3 regions of the Yersinia kristensenii genome follow, and region 2 is predicted to be linked to each of the others. Evidence: predicted binding sites of a transcription regulator. Region 2 holds the regulator's gene; each other region holds the start of a gene.

Region 1 (7,002 bases), 770 kb from region 2:
GGCGGGAGATCGAATGTGCAGTCATGGGCAATGACAACCCGCAAGCCAGTTTGTGTGGCGAGGTGGTCATCAGCGACGAGTTTTATTCCTATGACACTAAATACATTAATGAAACTGGTGCTCAGGTCATCATCCCGGCGGCCATAGACAGTGCTGCCAGCGACAACATTCGCACGGTGGCTTTAGCGACATTTAGAGCGCTCGAATGCTGCGGTATGGCGCGGGTTGATGTCTTTTTAACCCCAGATAACCACGTAATTATCAATGAAATAAATACATTACCAGGATTTACTAATATCAGTATGTATCCCAAATTGTGGCGCGCCACCGGTGTGGGCTCGACGGAATTGATCACTACACTGATTGAGTTGGCTTTAGAGCGGCACCAGCAAGATAAATCGCTGAAAAGCTCGATTCTGAAATAATACTGACTCCCACAATCCTTTGGAAAAGAGCTGCTGCGCGCAGCTTTTTTATTACTTGCAGAATCAAATTGACAAATTGTCAGTAAATGACAATACTTCAATTATGAAACTGACAGAAGATCAACTCCTGTTGCGGGAGAGCAAAAAAATCGTTGAGGCACTGGGCAAAACATTTGCACCCTTAGTGGAATTTGTCTTGCACGACCTTACTCAGCCGGAACATGCCATTGCGGCAATTTCAAACAATTTATCCGGTCGCGAAGTCGGTGAGCCAGCGACTGAACTGGGGCTAAGCCGTATTGCTGACCCTAACTTTCCTGAAGTTATTCTTAATTACCCGAACCAATTTCCTGATGGTCGTCCGGCCAAAAGCACATCAATTGGCTTGAAAAATAGCAAAGGGGAATTCATCGGAGCACTTTGTCTCAATATGGATATCTCGCTGTTTTCCGCCGTCAGCGCCAGTTTATCTCAACTGACCCAAACGACACCGGCAGAGGTTCAGGAGTCTCTGGCATCACCTCGCCTTGAGATGTTGCGCACTCAGCTGGAACAATTTGCTGCCGCGCACAATACCACTCCACGCGCGCTGAACCCGGCACAGCGGCGTGAAATTGTGCGCCAACTGGCGCAAGCGGGTTTGATGGATTTAAAAAATGCTCAGACCGTGGTTGCCAATAATCTTGGTGTCGCCCGCTCCACTGTCTATACCTATCTCCCCACTGAAGGAAGTTGAAGATGGCCCCATTAGTCATCAGTTACGAAGATATTATTCAAGCACATCAACGGATTGCGGGTTTTGCGCTCAAAACTCCAGTTTTGACTTCCTCCACCGCCAATGAGCAAACTGGTGCGCAGTTGTTTTTTAAATGCGAAAATTTCCAGCATATGGGAGCGTTTAAATTCCGTGGCGCTTATAACGCGTTAGTGAAATTAGCGCCAGAACAGCAAGCAAAAGGGGTTATTGCCTTCTCGTCGGGGAATCATGCGCAGGCTATTGCTTTGTCTGCGCGTAAATTAGGCATTCGCGCGGTTATTGTCATGCCTAAAGATGCGCCAGCCGCTAAAATCGCGGCGACACGAGGTTATGGCGGCGAAGTGGTGCTGTATGACCGCTATCTTGAAGACCGCGAAGCCATTAGCCGTCAACTGGCACAAGAGCAGGGACTAACTTTGATCCCACCTTATGACCATCCGGATGTGATGGCCGGGCAGGGGACGGCGGCGAAAGAGTTATTTGAAGAAGTGGGTGAGTTGGATGTGCTGCTGGTGCCACTGGGCGGCGGCGGGCTGTTGTCCGGCTGTGCTACGGTGGCCAAAGAGCTCTACCCCAATTGTCAGGTAATTGGGGTGGAACCTGCCGCCGGTAATGATGGGCAACAGAGTTTCCGCAGCGGAAAAATTGTTAAAATTGACACGCCAGTCACCATTGCGGACGGCGCGCAAACTCCGGCTTTAGGACATTATACTTTCCCGGTTATTCAGGAGCGGGTTGATAATATTCTGACGGCCACGGATAACCAATTGATCTCGGCAATGAAATTTTTCACCAGCCGAATGAAGATTGTGGTGGAACCCACGGGTTGCTTAGGGGCGGCAGTCGCTTTTAGTGATGAGCTGGATTTGCGTGGTAAACGAGTCGGAGTGATTATATCGGGCGGTAATGTCGATTTAGCCCGTTTGGCCCACTTTATTGATAAGTCTTGATGATGTCCGCACCTATCTTAATAAATTCTACACAGGGCCCGCCGCCAGCGGGCCATTATAGCCATGCTGTCTGTGCGGGCGGTATGGTCTATCTTTCTGGCCAACTGCCCGTCACGGCGCAGGGCGTGGCATTATCAAATCAACCTTTTGATATTCAGGTTATGCAGGTTTTTGCCAATATTGAAGGGATACTTGCGGATTGTCATTGCAGTGTAAATAGTTTGATTCAGGTGCGAGTTTATCTGTGTGATATTGCCCTATGGCCCCATTTTAATGCGCTTTATGCTGATTGGTTGGGGCCACATAAACCGGCACGTTGCGTGGTGCCAGTGCCCGTTTTACATCATGATTTGGCCTTGGAAATTGAAGCGATTGCTCTGCTTCCAGGTTAGTTTCCCGCTATCACGAAATTTGCCTGGTCAGGATCTAGGATAATCTTGAATTTCTCCGATTTAACTGTATTCTTATACAGTGGTTTGGCGGGGGGATAAACATGCGGAAAATTATTCATGTCGATATGGATTGCTTCTTCGCGGCAGTCGAAATGCGTGACGATCCCAGTTTGCGTGATATTCCTATTGCGATTGGCGGTAGTAAGGACCGGCGCGGTGTGATTAGCACCGCCAATTATCCAGCCCGGCGTTATGGGGTTCGCAGCGCAATGCCTACCGCCATGGCACTGAAACTTTGCCCACAACTGAAAGTGATCCCTGGCCGAATGGCGGCGTATAAAGAAGCTTCGCTGCATATCCGTGAGATTTTTGCTCGCTACACCCCTTTGATTGAGCCGCTTTCGCTGGATGAAGCCTATCTTGATGTTTCTGATTGTCAGGCATGCAGCGGTTCCGCCACATTAATTGCACAAGAGATTCGCCAATCTATTGCGATGGAATTAAATCTAACAGCTTCTGCGGGCATTGCTCCTGTCAAGTTTTTAGCCAAGATCGCGTCTGATTTAAATAAACCCAATGGTCAGTATGTGATAACCCCGGATAAAGTATTGCCCTTCTTGCATGATTTGCCGCTGAGTAAAATTCCAGGGGTGGGCAAAGTGACGGCGAAACGTCTGCAAGAACTGGGGCTGATAACCTGTAGTGATGTACAACACTATCCACAGGCTGAATTATTAAAGCGCTTTGGTAAGTTTGGTCATGTGCTGTGGGAGCGCAGCCACGGTATTGATGAACGCGAAGTTTCTCCCGATCGCTTGCGCAAATCGGTTGGGGTTGAGCGGACTCTGGCAGAGGATATTCATGATTGGGAAAGCTGTGAGTTATTGATTGAAAAGCTTTATATTGAGCTGGAAACCCGTCTTCGCAAGGTTAGGCCGGATCTGCATATCGCCCGGCAAGGGGTGAAATTGAAGTTTCATGATTTTCAGCAAACGACGCAAGAGCATGTTTGGCCAGAGTTGAATAAAGCGGATTTATTGCAAGTAGCGCGGGCAGCATGGAATGAACGGCGGGCGGAGCGGGGGGTGCGTTTGGTGGGGTTACATGTCACTTTACTGGATCCGCAACTCGAGCGGCAATTATTGTTGAGTTGGGAATAACCCCGATTAAGAAAAAACGGCGGGCCTAAGCGCCGCCGTTATCATATACAAACAAAACCAATTTGCTTATGCGCGCTCAGGAATCGCTTTTAGCAGCGCCGTCAACAATTGCCAATACTGGCCCACACTTTCGATATGAACTTGTTCATCCGGTGAATGTGGCCCCGTCATTGTTGGCCCAATCGACACCATATCCATCTCTGGGTAAGGTTTTTTGAATAAACCACATTCCAGACCAGCATGGATGACCATGATATTGGGTGTTTTGTTAAACAGTTTTTGGTAGGTTTCCCGCACCAACGCCATCACCGGTGAGGTTGGGTCAGGTTGCCAGCCAGGGTAGCCGCCTTTTGGCGAGGTATCTGCGCCAGCCAACTGACCAATCGCCGTCAGCATGCCCACCACGTAATCTTTGCCGCTGTCGATCAGAGAACGAATTAGGCAGATGATTTCTACTTCGTTCTCATTCATGGTAACGACACCCACATTCAGTGAGGTTTCAACCACGCCTTTTACTGCATCACTCATACGAATGACACCGTTTGGCGTGGCATTCAATAAGGCGATCAGGCGCTGTTGGGTGTCTTTTGTCAGAGCCTTAGCATTATCAATCAATATCGGCTCAAGCAATACAGTCAGATTCTTTTCAACTGCGGCCAGCTCATTTTTCAAGGTCGCCAGATACTCCTGGCTCAGGTTTTTCAGCTGGTCGACTTTATCTGCGGCAACCGCTAAGGTCACAGAACCTTCACGTGGGATGGCATTACGTAGTGTGCCGCCATTCAAATCCAATATCCGCAGGTCTAAATCTTTGGCCTGGTCGAACAGGAATCGGGCCAGCAGTTTATTGGCATTACCTAGCCCTAAATGGATATCAGCGCCCGAATGACCGCCTTTCAAACCTTTTATGGTCAGTTTCAGTGCTTGGTAACCTGCGGGGATGGCTTCGCGCTTTAGTGCTAAAGTGGTAATAAAATCAATACCACCGGCGCAACCCATATAGATTTCACCTTCCTGCTCGGAATCGGTATTAATCAGAATATCGGCTTTCAACCAGTTAGGTTGCAGACCAAATGCGCCATCCATACCGGCTTCTTCAGTCATGGTCAGTAGCACTTCTAGTGGGCCATGCTCGACGCTGTCGTCAGATAGCACTGCCAAGGCAGAGGCCATACCAATGCCATTATCCGCACCTAATGTGGTGCCACGGGCTTTAACCCATTCACCGTCGATATAGGGTTGGATAGGATCTTTGGTAAAGTCATGCTCCGTATCATTATTCTTTTGTGGCACCATATCCAAGTGAGCTTGTAGCGCAACGGGCTTACGGTTCTCCATCCCCTTAGTCGCTGGTTTACGCAGCAGGATATTGCCGACCTTATCGCGCTCCGCATGGAGGCCTTTTTCCTTGGCCCATGTCATAATATGCTGTGCCAGAGCTTCTTCATGGTAAGACGGATGAGGGATCGAGCAAATTTTTGCGAAAATATCCCACAACGGCTGAGGCGAAAGTTGAGACAGTTCAGACACTGTAAGTCTCCTGTACAAAGTTAGATCGAGATTGATATCAGATTATTGTTATATAAATCATCTGGTTATATTGTTAGTCTATTACGCATGCAAAGTAATGGATTTCTATCTTGGTAATGATTTTATCCAATAGATCAGCGGTGAAGCTACTTTCTCTATTGGATAAATGAACTGTGTTTAATTGTTGATATTAACCAATATGGGTATCTTGATTTTTTTGTTCCCATTCACGTTTAAAATGTTTTATCAAAACGAAAGTTACAGACCCTACGAAACCAATCAGTGTAAATAATATTAGAATCAGCAAGCGTTTAGTTGCATCTTTTATTGTCGGTTCTGTGGGTTGCTGTAGATATTTAAAGGGAACGATGTCGATATTATCAATTTTTAAATTATTCAGTTTTTCTATATATAACTTACGGTTCAAAAGATCTGGATCAATTAAAACTGGGTCGGTAATGGATTTCTCAATTTCTAATTTTTTGCTCAATGTATCTGAACCAATAGTAATTGGGAAGTCAGGGTCATCATTAATGACAGTACCACTACCATAAATAGGCTTTTTAATGCCCGCGGCATTAGCCATGTCGATCGCATATTTTAATCGTTCAACTTTAACGTCTTGTTTGTTTTTAGCTCTTAATAAATCTAAATTATATTTTTCTATGCTAAGATTTTTTTCTCTATCAATAGTCCGTTTTATTTTATGTGTAATATCAGCATCAACGATTTTCTTTACATAATTTATATATCCTAGTAAAAGATCGTGAGCATCACTGGCCGTCTCTGCTTTATGAGACAATTTATAATAACGGTACTCAGATTTATCATCGTTTTTATCTTGCTGAGAGCTAACGGAGCTAATATCCTGATTAATTATTTTTTCAATTAGATATTTTCTCCGCACCTCATCTTGTGGATTTTCTGCCATTAATTTTTTAAAATAGTTAGTGTTAACCAAATATTCAGCACGCATATCTCGTGAGTCAAAATTTTGCTTAAATGTAGATAATAAATAATCCGCATCAACATCTATTATAATATCTAATGCGGCTAAATCAGTGGTTATTTTATCTAAAACTTGAATGGACTCATCACTGGGTTTGATTATAATAGCAGTACTTGTCCATTGATTAGGGAGCATATAGGCTACAGTGAGGCCGGCTACTATAAATAAAAAAGTGACTATTATTATTTTAAATTTAGAATTTAAAATAACGGTAATCAATTCAAAAAAGTCGACCTCATCTCGTTGTGGAGATAAATGAGATAAGTCATAACGTTGACTTTTTATTGGTGTGGTATCATTTTTATTGCTACTATCATTCATATATTAAAATATCCAATCCATTAAAAAAAAGACAATTAAATATCTTCTTTCCAGAAAATGATGAGGTTATTACTACTGAATCCATTGATATATCTGACTATTTTATTTTTAGTCAAAATGAAATCTTCTTTGACTAGCCTAAAGCAACCTATTTTTTAGCATGAAATTATTTACAGAGAGTACTTCTTAGCTAGATATAAATCATAAATAGACTTAATTCATTGTTTTTACGAAAAAATATACTTTTAGCCTGTTCTGCCAACACCTTATCTTTGCTGCCATGATCCACGCTACCGCCCTTGGCTTAACAGCTGCCAACACTCTGATATTGTGCTTCTCGTGGCAAATTGCTGTTTTTTCACACAATTACCATTTTAGCATTAAACTGAAATTACCCTGATGTATTGCTGTATTTTTGTACTTGGTCGTCTAGCTTGTTTATGTTATCACGGCCCTAC
Region 2 (7,002 bases):
TTTTTGCTTAGCGCGACGAAGAATTAGTTATCTTCTTTATCCTCTTCCGCGGGTTCTGGCAGCAGGTTATTAGTTTCAGCCGGCATACTGACACTTTCAATCGTCAGCTTCACTTCCGGCGTCATCAATGCACTCAGCATATTGTAAACTTCCAGCGTATGTTCCTGAATCGCATCACCGCTGTCACTGATATAACCCTCTTCGCGTAAGGTGCCCACCAGTGTGGAGAACACGGCTTTATCGAAGAATTCCGGCGCGTTAATGCCATGCAGAACAGACAAGCGCTGCGCCATAATGCGGCTCTCTTTCTCCAGTGCGCCACGATTGATACTGGGGTTGGCACTGAGTAATGAAAGGGTAATCGCATAGCGTTGCAGGGTTTCGCGCACCCCGGCGGCCAGTAATTGCAGCGGGCGAATACGGGCCGGATTCAGCACCAATTCATTCCCTTTGTCGCAAATCAACTGCTGGCGCGCCAGTTCATCAATCAGCGTATCCAATGTCTGTGGCAATTGTTCTTTACTGTAATGCAGGAATAATTCAGCTTTCAGCATCGGGTAGATCATGCTGATTTGACGCAATAACTCGGCACGTGTAATACGCCGTTGGTACATGACCATACTGGCAATGAGCGACGGCAGGATCAGCAAATGCTGGATGTTATTGCGATAGTAGGTCATCAGCACGGCTTGTTCCCGTGGCAGGATGATAATGTCACCAATATTGTCTTTTTCCACCTCAAACTTATTCATATTTAAGGCGTGATTAAGTAACTCTTCCGGCGTCTTATCCGGCACGGTGACATCTTTCGCATAAGGCACATTGCGCATCAGTTGCAAGTAGCAATCGAGTTGCTCAAGCAGTTGCTCGCGAGTGAGTGAGCGCTGACGCGAGGCTAACAATGCCGTCGAACACAAGTTCATCGCATTGGCCGCCGCCGCATTGTTAATTCGAACCATAATCTGGCCAGCCAAATCATTCACAGCGGGTGTCAGCCAGCTTGGGCGCTGTGCTTCGATAGGGTCGATAGCATCACGCCACTGCGGCACATTGGTGTTCAGATAGGTGGTTAACGGGATGGGCTCACCAAAGTTGACATAGCCCTGACCGAGATTACGCAGCTTGCGCAAACCGCGCAGCATCTGCAATAAGCTCTCTTTTTCTTTGGTCGCACCTCGTAATTCTTTGGCGTAAGTCCCCACTTCCATCACATGCTCGTAGCCGATATAAATCGGCACCAAGGTGATTGGACGCGAACCGCCACGCAACATGGCCTGTATCGTCATCGACAATGTGCCCGTTTTCGGCTCCAGCAGGCGGCCAGTACGTGAGCGCCCACCTTCAACAAAGTATTCCACTGAATAACCACGGGTGAACAGCTCGCCCAGGTATTCACGGAATACGGTTGAATAGAGTTTATTGCCTTTAAAGGTGCGGCGAATAAAGAACGCGCCCAAGCGGCGGAAAATCGGGCCAGCGGGCCAGAAATTCAGGTTAATACCGGCGGCAATATGCGGTGGCACCAGCCCTTGATGATAAAGCACATAGGAAAGTAGCAGGTAGTCCATATGGCTACGGTGGCAGGGCACATAGACAATTTCATGGCCATCTTGTGCCAATTGCCGCACGCGCTCGGCATTATGGACATTAATACCCTGATACAAACGGTTCCACGTCCAGCTCAATACTCGGTCAGACAGACGCACGGCTTCATAAGAGAAGTCGGCGGCTATTTCTTCCATCAGCGTAATGGCATTTTGCTGCGCTTTCTCGTGAGAGATTTTCTTGGTGCGAGCTTCATCCGCGACAGCTTTTTCAATGGCTTTGGAGGTTAACAGTTTTTTGAACAAATCTTGACGGGCCGGTAGGCTCGGGCCCACAGCAGCCAAACGCTGACGCGAGAAATGCATCCGCGCTACACGCGCCAATTTATGGGCGATGGTTTTATCCGTACCATGCTCACTGGCCATTCGGCGCAGTGATACCGTGGTGGAAAAACGCACAAAGCTATCGCGGCCCAGCCACAAAACAGCAAAGAATTTCTCCACGCCGTTTAGCACACGCAGATGTGGCGTACCATGGCCTTCACGCCCCGGAGAGCGGCCAAACATCACCGAAACCGGCAGCATTTGGATATCCAGCTCCGGATTATTGCGATGCAGATCCAGATAATCGTGGAATAGCTTGACCGATTCCTGTTTCGGGGCGTAATAGCGAAACACCCGCGGGCCGTTATCGATAAAGACATGACTGGGAAGTTGCACGCCATCGATTTCCAATGGAATCAATGGGTCGGGCAGATCCTGCGCCTGACATTGCGCTCGCAAAGTCAGCAAATCAGCCTTAGAATTGTAAGGTAAAACGTACAGAATAGGACGAGATGGGTCTAACCCTAACTCAGTCACAGGATCTGCCGGAATAACCTTGCTTTTTACCAACAGTTTAAGTGGTAAATTCAACAACTTATAATATATTTTACGCCAACCTGACATAACTACATGAAGCCTCTTGTTAGCAATTCGTCGCAAGGATACCAGAAAGTGGTTTTGAGATCTGTGGTGATGAGACAACAGAAAGCGGCAAAAATCATCATTAACTTAAGATAAAGGCAATAAAATATGGCGAATCAATCAACAGGATTAACCCGAATCTATAAAGCAGCGGGTTATTCTGTTAAAGGCTTAGCCGCAGCCTGGAAAAATGAAGCCGCATTTCGTCAAGAAGCGGTGGCTGCCATACTCGCTATCATACTGGCCTTCTGGCTAGATGTAGATGCTATAACACGGATTTTATTGATTGGCAGTGTTGTTTTAGTGATTATTATCGAAATCATTAATAGCGCCATAGAAGCCGTGGTGGACCGTATAGGCAGTGAGTTTCACGCACTGTCAGGCCGGGCTAAGGATATGGGCTCTGCCGCCGTGTCTCTGGCCATTTTGTTGGCACTATTTATATGGATAACCGTGCTTTGGCAACATGTCGGTTAATCATGGCGCTAACAACGCTGTTGATGTAAACAGTGATTAATCCCTGTTTTTATTCACTCTTTGGTTCCCAATACCCGCTTACCTGTATATACTCACAGCAAGACTGTATAAACAAACAGGGGGCGGAATGAAAGCACTTACTACCAGACAGCAAGAGGTTTATGACCTGGTGCGCGACCACCTAGCGCAAACAGGTATGCCACCGACCCGTGCCGAAATTGCGCAGCGTCTGGGGTTTCGCTCTCCTAACGCCGCTGAAGAGCATTTAAAAGCACTGGCCCGTAAGGGCGTTATCGAGATAGTCTCCGGCGCTTCCCGTGGTATCCGTCTATTGATGGAAGAAGAAGATGGTCTGCCACTGATTGGCCGGGTTGCCGCAGGTGAGCCGCTGTTAGCCCAACAACACATCGAAGGGCATTACAAAGTTGATCCTTCCATGTTTAAGCCGAGTGCGGATTTTTTACTGCGGGTTAATGGGATGTCGATGAGAGATATCGGTATTCTGGATGGTGACTTATTGGCGGTACATAAAACTCAGGATGTGCGTAATGGGCAAGTGGTCGTTGCGCGCATTGATGATGAAGTGACGGTAAAACGCTTGAAAAAACAAGGTAATATCGTACAACTTCTACCAGAAAACAGTGAGTTCCAGCCGATTGTTGTCGATCTGCGTGAGCAAAACTTTACTATTGAAGGATTGGCCGTTGGTGTCATCCGCAATGGCGACTGGATCTGATTTTAACCTTTATTTATATACCCTTCAGTGAGAAGGGTATATAAAGCATTTAATCCCTCTAATATTTAATTCAAGCTAGTTTGAGAACATTCCGATAATAACTTATTACTTGCTGTTTTAACTGAATATTACGATTTTTTGTTTTCTATTTTTTACTGTAATGATAGTGATTAATATTAATCTGACTTTAATTATTGGTATCCTCTGCTATAGTTATTCATACGGTAAGCGAAGCAACAACGTTTAATTTAAATTATGACTAAGAATAACTAATTTAAGTTAAAGTTGTTTTGAGTAATAACATCTATTTACCGTGCTAAATTAAATAAACTGACTAATCCTAAGGTAACGGAGATATTATGAATAAAGATCAAGCCGACGGTAACTGGAAGCAGTTTAAAGGTAAAGTGAAAGAGAAATGGGGCAAGCTGACTGATGATGACCTCACCGTCATTGAAGGTAAGCGTGACCAGTTGGTGGGTAAAATCCAGGAGAAATACGGCTATCAGAAAGAGCAAGCCGAGAAAGAAGTTAAAGCCTGGGAAGACCACAGTAAGTATCGCTGGTAACAGCCTTAAATGGATTTAAACTGATATTGATATAAATTTATCGGGTCTCTCATTTTACAGGATACACATTATTAAATGGCACTTTCTATTAATTGGATATTAGTTTTCATTACATTGAAGAGTGTTCTTATTTAATTAGGCTATTCTGTCACTCCTATATTTATATCGATATGGGCACAAGGATGTGTCTTGTTTTTTATTTTATTATTTTCACCGGTAATATATGTGATGAATTGCATCCATTATATTGGGTTTAGGTGATAAAGGTTATTATAAATGAGTTCCCTTCGATACTGCCGCTTTTCTAGCGACAGTTTGATTTTATCAGCAAAGGTTATTTCTTTTTCGTCACAATAGAATGGTCGTGGTCACAATGTTCATGGCTTTCACAAGCTTCAACCTCTCCACATTCTGCACATAAACCATGCGCTTCAACCACACTATGACGCAGGGTAAAACCCGACTGTTTTGCTAACAGTGCCAAGGCTTCTTCGATGCCGACGGTGGTGCGTTCTGTCACAATCTTGCAGCGATCACAGATAAAAAGCGCAGAAGTATGAGTTGGTTCTTCAAAATGATGACACAACACATAGCTGTTCGCTGATTCTACGCGGTGAATAAACCCTTGTTCCAGCAAGAAATCCAAAGCGCGATAAACCGTGGGTGGTTTTGCTTGTGGTTCAGAAATACGCAGCAGATCTAACAGGTCATAAGCGCTGATTGCGCCGGGTTGTTGTGCCATTAATCGTAATACTTCAAGACGTTGCGGTGTCAGCCGGACGTTACGTTGTTGACACAGACTTTCCGCCTGGGCAAGCAGCTTTTCCTGATTGATAGGGTTCATCATATACATCCCGCAGCATTCGAATGGTGTCGATTTTATCATATTTACTGATAATCGCCGATAGATGAAAAAACGAGAGGCTACGGAGTGTCACAATTTTGGCAAGTCGCAGCAGTTAGTGGCAGATTTTCACTCTTTGAGCCACAACACTCACTCAGGCGGCTATCGTAAAGTTCTATGGTATAATCCCTGATTCCTTCCCATTGTTTAGTTTGCTCAATGAGTCATATCAATGGGTAATTGATGCAATCATAACCGATGAAACCACAGTAAATGCACGAAGCTCAGACTTTTTCCAGCACCCAGGCAGACAAGCCACGTTACCCTCTGCAGCGTTTTTCCGTCGCGCCGATGCTCGACTGGACAGATCGCCATTGCCGTTATTTCCATCGTTTGTTAACTAAACAGACTTTGTTGTACACCGAAATGGTGACCACCGGTGCCATTATCCACGGCAAAGGGGATTATCTGGCTTACAGTGAGCAAGATCATCCTGTGGCATTACAATTGGGTGGCAGTGATCCACAGGCATTAGCGCATTGTGCCAAACTGGCTGAACAGCGTGGATATAATGAAATAAATCTCAATGTCGGTTGCCCTTCTGATCGGGTACAAAATGGCCGTTTTGGGGCTTGCCTGATGGCGGAGGCCAATCTGGTCGCTGATTGCATTAAAGCTATGCGCGATGTGGTTTCTATTCCGGTTACGGTAAAAACCCGCATTGGTATTGATGAGTTGGATAGCTATGAGTTCTTGTGTGAATTCGTGCAAACCGTCGCAGGCCGTGGTGAGTGTGATATTTTCACTATTCATGCTCGTAAAGCCTGGCTTTCAGGGCTCAGCCCGAAAGAAAATCGCGAAGTACCACCACTGGATTATGAGCGAGTTTATCAGCTTAAACGTGATTTCCCGGCACTGACCATTGCCATTAACGGTGGGGTCAAAACGCTGGCTGAGGCCAAAGAACATCTCAAGCATCTTGATGGGGTGATGATGGGGCGCGAAGCTTACCAAAATCCCAGCATTTTAACGCAAGTAGATCGCGAACTGTTTGATCCGAACGCGCCAGTGGTTGACAGTGTGAAAGCCATCGAAGCGCTTTATCCTTATATCGAACAAGAGCTTTCTCGCGGTGCTTATCTTGGTCACATTACTCGCCATATTCTGGGAATTTTCCAAGGGATTCCTGGCGCGCGCCAATGGCGTCGTCATTTGAGTGAAAATGCGCATAAGCCCGGTGCTGATGTGTCTGTGGTCGAACAGGCGCTAGCGCTGGTGACTCGTCCGCAGCACAATTCACTGTAATAAAAGTGACTATAAGTTAGCGAAATTGACCATGCCTGCCTATTTCCCTGGCAGGTAAGTTTTTATCTATAAGTAATAAATTCAATCTGTTATCTGCTATTTTTAGGTTGGCACGTTTCTTGTAATACTCCTGATGAAATCTCTGTCGATATCACGGTGTGAGTGATGCATTTACAGGGGATTAAACAACAATTAAGGAGCCAGCCATGTTCGAAATTCTCTTTGTTATTGGTTTTTTCATCATGTTGATGGCGACCGGCATCTCCTTGTTGGGTATCTTCGCCGCATTACTGGTGGCGGCTGCTTTTATGATGTTGGGCGGCTTATTTGTGATGATGATTAAGTTGTTACCATGGTTGATTTTAGCTGTGGTGGTGGTCTGGATTTGGCGCTCAATGCAGAAACCGATAGTCAGGCGTTATTAAAATAGAGTCAGATTTTACTAAAATTTTGCTTTCTTGCGGCAGTGATCACAGGCTGAAAGTTTAGTCGCGTGAATTGTTAGGAAAACGTGTTTTTTCCAAAGCGGGCTTGTTAGGATGCTACCCGACACGATTTGTT
Region 3 (7,002 bases), 1.9 Mb from region 2:
ACGGCCAACGTTGGCGTATCTTTAGTTCGCTCAGCATTGTTTTCACACACCACCGGCGGTTTATCTATATTGCCGTGATAAGAGGCTTTTGGCCCCTGCCAGCGGACGGGCATATTACCAGGGCTGAATAGCCCCAATAGAGGTTTCTGTTGGTCAGCCTGTTTAATTGCATTCAGATCATCAAGATTTTCAACAATCACATAGCCGCGAGCCAGGGCTTGATCACGCAAAGATTTGTCTTTCCATTCACCCGCTTTAGCGAGCTGACTGAATGATTTAGAACCACCGCCCAATGTAACATCAGCGCGTCCTTCAATCATTTGCTCGGTGATGGAGCCGCGCCCGCCATTCTCCAGCGCATTGGTGCTGCATTTTTCGCTAGTTTCTTCCGGGCCATAACATTTACGACCGGTGACATGAGCAAATTGTGCCGCAGGAGTCGCATCTTGCAATTCAGCCGTTGAAACGTTACCGGTGGCTTTACCTGCTTTTTTAGCCAATTCCAATAAGGTGACATGATCTTTCCCAAACACATCTACACCCAGTGCGCCATTATAGGTTTTCACACCTGAAGACCACGCGGTAGCTGAAGCTGCTGAGTCAGTCACATAATCAGGTTTCTGTGTTTTTTTATCTAATGAGTAGTGGGTGTACTGCCCGGTCAGTGGCAATGCATCTATTCCTTTAAAGAAACCGCCCGCGCCCATGGCATAGTTACGCGCTGAAGTAATCTCAGAGTCCCCCATCCCATCGCCAATCAGTAAAATGACATTTTTTACCGTTTTGTTGGACAGCGAATCACGAAGAGCCTGAGTTTGATCTTCTGTCAAACGGCGAGCGCCACCAAATTGGGTGATATCACCATGGGCGCTGCGGTCATATAAACCGGTGGCTGCCGCAACAGCATTGGGTGCGAACAGAGAGCTGCTCAGCATCAGGGTAGATAGCGCTATGCCGGACAAAGTGGATACGCGATTCTGCATCAGTAGAGTTCCTTGTTGTAAAACAGTAATACAATTTGTATTGATTGGTTACAACGGATACTAGAACAGACAAATGACGCTTTTATGACAATCAACGCTTTTATGCCAAGCGCGATTAATTGTTATCCCTTATCTTTCAGAGCTATCCCCCTGACCTCTCGCCGTCATTTCACAGAATGGGGCTAAATCAAGCCACCGTTAGCACGCAGCACTTGTCCATTGATCCAGCCACCGTCTTTGCTCACCAAAAATGCCACTGCTGCGGCAATATCTTCTGGTGTACCCAATCTTTCCAATGGTGCCATTTTTGCCATTTTTTCAATGAGCTCCGCTGATTTTCCATTAAGAAAAAGGTCAGTTGCGGTGGGCCCTGGCGCCACTGCATTGACGGTAATATTGCGGCCCCGCAATTCTTTTGCCAAGATTGCCGTCATTGTTTCAACCGCGGCTTTGGTAGCCGCATAAACAGCATATTTTTCCAACTTTAACCCCACGACACTGGTTGAGAAATTAACAATTCGCCCCCCCGTTCTAAGGCGTTTTGCGGCTTCCCGCATCCCGTTAAAGCTCCCTTTCAGGTTAATTGCAATCTGACGGTCAAAGTGTTCATCATCACTATCGGCAATCGCGCTGAGTGACATGATTCCAGCATTATTGACCAAGACATCTACGCCACCAAAAGCGGTTTCTGCTTTGGCAAATAATTGGGCTACAGCGGCGGGATCACTGATATCCCCTTGGGCACTCAATGCATTTCCACCCGCTTGTTGAATTTTACGCACTAAGGCTTCGGCCTCCTCATCAGCCCGAGAATAATTGATCAGAACGGTATAACCGTCTTGGGCTAAACGCTCGGCTATTGCTGCACCAATACCCCGTGATGCGCCTGTGACAATAGCGACCTGCTGAGTGGTATTCGTCATAATATTCTCCTGAATGTGTGTTTCATTATTTGTACGAGTTTATGGGCCGTTCTCAAGCCATGTTTTCAAAAGCTGCCCCACTGAAACCGATACAGAGAGCATGCCACTTTTACTCATTCGGATAATCACCTATTATTCGTTAACACTATCCGAAAAAGTCGAACAATAGCATGGACAGAATTGATGCAATGCGCGTGTTTATCAGAGTAGTGGAACAGCGCAGTTTTACCCAAACCGCACAAGACTTAAATTTACCGCGCTCTAGTGTGACGGATGCAGTTAAACAGCTTGAAAAACGATTGAATATCCGCTTATTGCAACGCACCACTCGGCATGTCAGCCCGACACTGGATGGGGAAGCTTACTACCAGCGCTGCCTGAAAATTATTGCTGATATAGAAGATGCTGAAATGGCGTTTGCCAATGCTAAACCACGAGGTTTACTGAGGATAGATGTACAAGGTACCTTGGCTCGCCATTTTGTATTACCTCAACTACCTGATTTTATAGCACAATATCCCGATATTGAATTATTTATCAGCGAAGGAGATAGGCTAGTTGATTTGATCCGTGAAGGCTTTGACGGTGTATTGCGTGTCGGCAATTTGCAAGACAGTGACATGGTCGCCCGCCGCGTGGCACTGCTACCACAGGTAACTTGTGCTGCACCGCGCTATTTGCAACAACATGGAGCACCACTCACTCTCAATGAGTTAGCCGGGCATCAGATGATAGGATTTCGTTCTAGTGCGACCGGCGGACTGATGCCATTAGAATTTTGTATCGGAACACAATGTCAGCCCTCCGCCCAAAAAGAGCACTCCTATCAACGTTCACCACCCTATTCATCAGCTGAAATTCAAGATGTGGAAGTGCAAAACGTGAAATTACCGGCTATTCTATCCGTTAGTGGCGCGGAAAGTTTTGTGGCTGCCGCACGGCTAGCATTAGGAATCATTCAGGTGCCACGTTATCATATTGAGTCAGATTTACGTGCCGGAACACTGATTGAGATTCTCCCTGAATATGCCCCGCCCCCAATGCCGGTTTCTTTTCTGTATCCACGCAATCGACAATTGTCACCACGGGTGCGTATTTTCAGTGACTGGCTAAGCCAAGTATTCCTGACAGCAGGTTCCTGACAATATATTCCTGACAATAATAGAGCCTTGAAATACGATGTCGCTGACACCATCAACAGCCGAGCGAGCTAGCCCGGCTGAAAAACCTCAGTTTATTGGTCTTTTTCAACGGATTGATAGATATCGATATCAAAATAGCCGTCGCTCCGGCCGTCATTGAGGTAAACCTCATAACAAGCGCCCTCGGCTGGGCGATAGCCACTTTGTGGCAGATGTTGGTGATATAATTCCCCCCACGCTTTGGCGTAATCATCATCCGTGACTCGGGTGTGATATATCGCATATAAACCCGAAGGGATCACCTGTAACTCTAGCTGACCGCTAAGTTCTACTGGCAAGACATAATCATCAGCGACGGATAAAGACACATCAGCCCGTAATTCAGCCGGTGGATTGGTTTCTGGGTTATCCCAGTAAAGTGCTAACCACTCTTTTCCTGGAATTTGGTGCTGGGTATAAAGTGATAATAGTTGGTCAAATCCTTTCGGAATGGTCTCGTGATAAGGCCCGACAACTCGGATTCCCACAATCTTTTTTGATTCTTTTTCGACTATCTTGAATGTCATATCGCGACCTCGACTCAATGGTTTTAATAAAAATTAAGTGGCTAAAGATACGATCCCACACCACTACTGTACATTCGTACAGTATAGCGAGGTTTTATGACATTTGATTAATTTTCAACCTCGATTTGCGAACTGCTTCGCAAAAAATCATCAGCTTGTTCCAGTTGAAGATGACTGAATACCGTGATCCCGTGGCGGCGCAGTAAAGCGGTTGTCACTCCCTGTCCTGCGCGTTGAGTGCCATTAAAATGGCCATCATAGATACGGCTACTGCCACAAGATGGGCTACCTTCAGTCAGGATGGCCAATGTGCACTGATGTTTTTGAGCCAATTCCAAGGCCTGATAAGCCCCTTGCAGAAATTCTCGGCTGACATCATTACCCCATTGTTCAATCACCCGCGCTTGCCCCTGTAATACCGCCTCGCCATTACCTTGCTGAATTTCTGCTGGTGGGCGTGGCACCGGCATTCCTGCGGCCAGTTCTGGACAAACCAGTACCAGCCGCCCTTCATCCTGCCAGCGCTGAATAATTTCATCATGGACAGACAGAGCGCTGCCGTTATAACGAACAGGTTTCCCCATCAAGCAGGCACTGATCAGGATACGCGCAGGTTTAGATTCCACGAGATTTTCAACCTTAATATTGTGTGATAAATGAATTAGTGATGAATTAAAAATAACTATAGCCACCGATAATAACTAATTAATAGTGGCCAGTCATAAACTCAGAAAAATAATTAACGCAAAACAGATATTTCTTGGGTTAATAAATAGATTGTGACTTATTTTGAATGCTTATAGGCAGATAAGACTTGCGGTAACAATCTCGCCAATCGCTTTGCCCACTGTTCCTGTCCATCGGGTTGGGTAATAAGATCCTGGCGAATTTCTATGCCTACATAAGGTAAATGGCGCTGTTCTGCATGAAATGGCAAAGTGAAATCGGTTGCATCTGTCATGGCGTAAGGTTGGTTAACTCCGACATTTAATGCGCCTTCTTGCTGTAAAAATGCTATCAACTGCAGAGAAAACTCGGGATTACGGTTAAATAAAGTCCCAACTTGCCACGGGCGTGAAATGTTTTTAAACGACGGGGTAAAGCTGTGCATGGAAATGATGACGCTGGTTTGGCCGTTATCCTGGCGCAGATTAAGTGTCTGTGTAATTAAGTCATGATAAGGCTGGAATATCTCAGTTCGGCGGGCTTGTGCCTCTTTCTCCGTAACGCCAATATTGCGTGGGATTCGCGTATTTTCCGAAATTTCAGGAATAGAACTGGCGATACCAGGCGTGCGGTTACAATCAATCACTAAGCGCGAGTAACGCTGATGAATCAATGTTGCATCCAAATATTGACTGAGTAATTGCGCGGTAGCCAATGAACCGATATCCCAGCCAATATGGCGGTCAATTTCCCCAGAGGGTAATCCCAAATCGCCAAGTTGGGCGGGGATACGCTGCCCTGCATGATCTGCCAGCAAGATAAAAGGTGAACGGCTCTCTGGGCGTTCAATGGCAGCTGCCGGAGGTTCGCCATCACGTAATAAAGGAACTAAAGTGACATTGGACATGAATTGAATACCTGATATGAATGGATTTCGTCAATAACAGGCTTTTATCCTAGCGACTTATGCTCACTTCGCCCACCCCGTCCTTATACCTAAACTGTATGGTTTATGCGATAAGTGCCGCAATAACCGCAGGTTTTTACTTTTCATTCCCGATAGTCATCTATTGATGTTATTTTTCATGTAATAATCTCTGGCAAATCTTTAATCCCATCATTTGTGCTTAACCAGTCGCAGCAAAGTCGCGGAGAACTATGGAAACGTTTTTAATTGATCGGATGGCAACCCCACAGGGTGAACTGTTGTTAATTGCAGACGAAGAAAACCGGCTACGCGCCATTGATTGGACGGATCATTATGAACGCCTGATGAAGTTGCTACGCAATCATTACGGCACCAATACCTTTACCCTCGTAGAAAAACGCAATCCCGGAGGGTTAAGTGACAGTATGCAGCGCTATTTTGCCGGTGAGCTAAGTATTATCGATAATTTACCTGTGAAAACAGCTGGCACTGACTTCCAGCGCCAGGTGTGGGAACAACTGCGTAAAATCCCCTGTGGTGAAACCATTACTTATGGTGAATTAGCAAAACGCATTAATCGCCCCACCGCTTCCCGGGCTGTAGGGATGGCTAATGGCTTGAATCCTATTTCAATTGTTGTCCCTTGTCATAGGGTCATTGGGCAGCAAGGTGCATTGACTGGCTATGCCGGTGGTGTGGAGCGAAAACGCTGGCTATTAATGCATGAGGGCTATCTTTTAGCACGCTAACTATTCTTGCTCTTATCAGACGCAAGAAAAGATGTTAAAATTGACGCATATCAATATTATTGGGAATACCCTATGATCCCGGAAAAACGCGTAATCCGACGTATTCAGTCTGGTGGTTGTGCAATCCATTGTCAGGATTGCAGTATCAGCCAGCTCTGTATTCCTTTTACTTTGAATGAGAACGAGCTGGATCAGCTCGACAATATCATTGAAAGGAAAAAACCTATTCAGAAAGGACAGGCGCTGTTTAAAGCAGGTGATGAGCTTAAATCATTGTATGCCATCCGTTCCGGGACCATCAAAAGTTACACCATTACCGAAGAAGGTGATGAGCAAATTACCGGTTTCCATTTAGCGGGCGATTTAGTCGGTTTTGATGCAATCAGTAACCTGCAGCATCCAAGCTTTGCGCAAGCCCTCGAAACATCAATGGTTTGCGAAATCCCGTTTGACACTCTGGATGATCTATCCGGCAAAATGCCAAATCTGCGCCAACAGATGATGCGCCTAATGAGTGGTGAGATTAAAGGTGATCAAGACATGATTTTACTGCTTTCTAAAAAGAATGCAGAAGAGCGTCTGGCGGCCTTTATTTATAATCTCTCCCGACGTTTTGCTCAGCGTGGTTTCTCACCACGTGAATTCCGTCTCACCATGACTCGTGGCGATATCGGCAATTATTTAGGTTTGACGGTAGAAACTATCAGCCGCTTGTTGGGCCGTTTCCAGAAAAGCGATATTCTGAGTGTGAAAGGTAAATATATCACTATCGAGAATACCGAAGCATTGGCTAAATTGGCGGGGAACCCAAGACCGAGTCTTTAATTTCAAGCATACCCACTAGATATCAATCTGCAAAGTGAGTCTCATGGATGAGGCTCATAAATCTCGGTGAGCTGATTCCCGTAAGTGATTCGGAGGATTAAGGGCAACCAATACACCTGCAACTTTAACGGTGACGGATATATTATTGCTCTGGCTCGTTCTCTCGCCTATCCTCTTTCACTTTCATGGTTTACTCTTTAACTAACATACTGTTAATTCA

What was found. Region 2 encodes LexA, which represses DNA repair genes until DNA is damaged. Its sites were predicted from a motif close to TNCTGTATGTACATACAGNA; they were not measured.
Positions count from the first base shown of each region.
Region 1: a site for LexA is predicted at 2,587-2,606, ahead of dinB (DNA polymerase IV). Genes of this name have one in related genera too.
Region 3: a site for LexA is predicted at 3,679-3,698, ahead of sbmC (DNA gyrase inhibitor SbmC). Genes of this name have one in related genera too.

Region 1 is NZ_UHIY01000001.1:2,460,817-2,467,818, forward strand. Features, by position in the region: gene ddlA (D-alanine--D-alanine ligase) at 1-425, shown strand, start outside; gene DX162_RS11235 (helix-turn-helix transcriptional regulator) at 529-1,161, shown strand; gene DX162_RS11240 (threo-3-hydroxy-L-aspartate ammonia-lyase) at 1,164-2,132, shown strand; gene DX162_RS11245 (RidA family protein) at 2,132-2,524, shown strand; gene dinB (DNA polymerase IV) at 2,626-3,684, shown strand; gene pepD (beta-Ala-His dipeptidase) at 3,751-5,214, opposite strand; gene wzz(fepE) (LPS O-antigen length regulator Wzz(fepE)) at 5,405-6,544, opposite strand.
Region 2 is NZ_UHIY01000001.1:1,692,740-1,699,741, forward strand. Features, by position in the region: gene plsB (glycerol-3-phosphate 1-O-acyltransferase PlsB) at 24-2,492, opposite strand; gene DX162_RS07790 (diacylglycerol kinase) at 2,619-2,987, shown strand; gene lexA (transcriptional repressor LexA) at 3,115-3,723, shown strand; gene DX162_RS07800 (CsbD family protein) at 4,083-4,292, shown strand; gene zur (zinc uptake transcriptional repressor Zur) at 4,627-5,136, opposite strand; gene dusA (tRNA dihydrouridine(20/20a) synthase DusA) at 5,410-6,441, shown strand; gene pspG (envelope stress response protein PspG) at 6,648-6,866, shown strand.
Region 3 is NZ_UHIY01000001.1:3,629,505-3,636,506, forward strand. Features, by position in the region: gene phoA (alkaline phosphatase) at 1-983, opposite strand, end outside; gene DX162_RS16595 (SDR family oxidoreductase) at 1,166-1,906, opposite strand; gene DX162_RS16600 (LysR family transcriptional regulator) at 2,077-3,048, shown strand; gene sbmC (DNA gyrase inhibitor SbmC) at 3,141-3,614, opposite strand; gene DX162_RS16610 (2-thiouracil desulfurase family protein) at 3,722-4,240, opposite strand; gene DX162_RS16615 (N-formylglutamate amidohydrolase) at 4,399-5,187, opposite strand; gene ogt (methylated-DNA--[protein]-cysteine S-methyltransferase) at 5,439-5,957, shown strand; gene DX162_RS16625 (FNR family transcription factor) at 6,030-6,782, shown strand.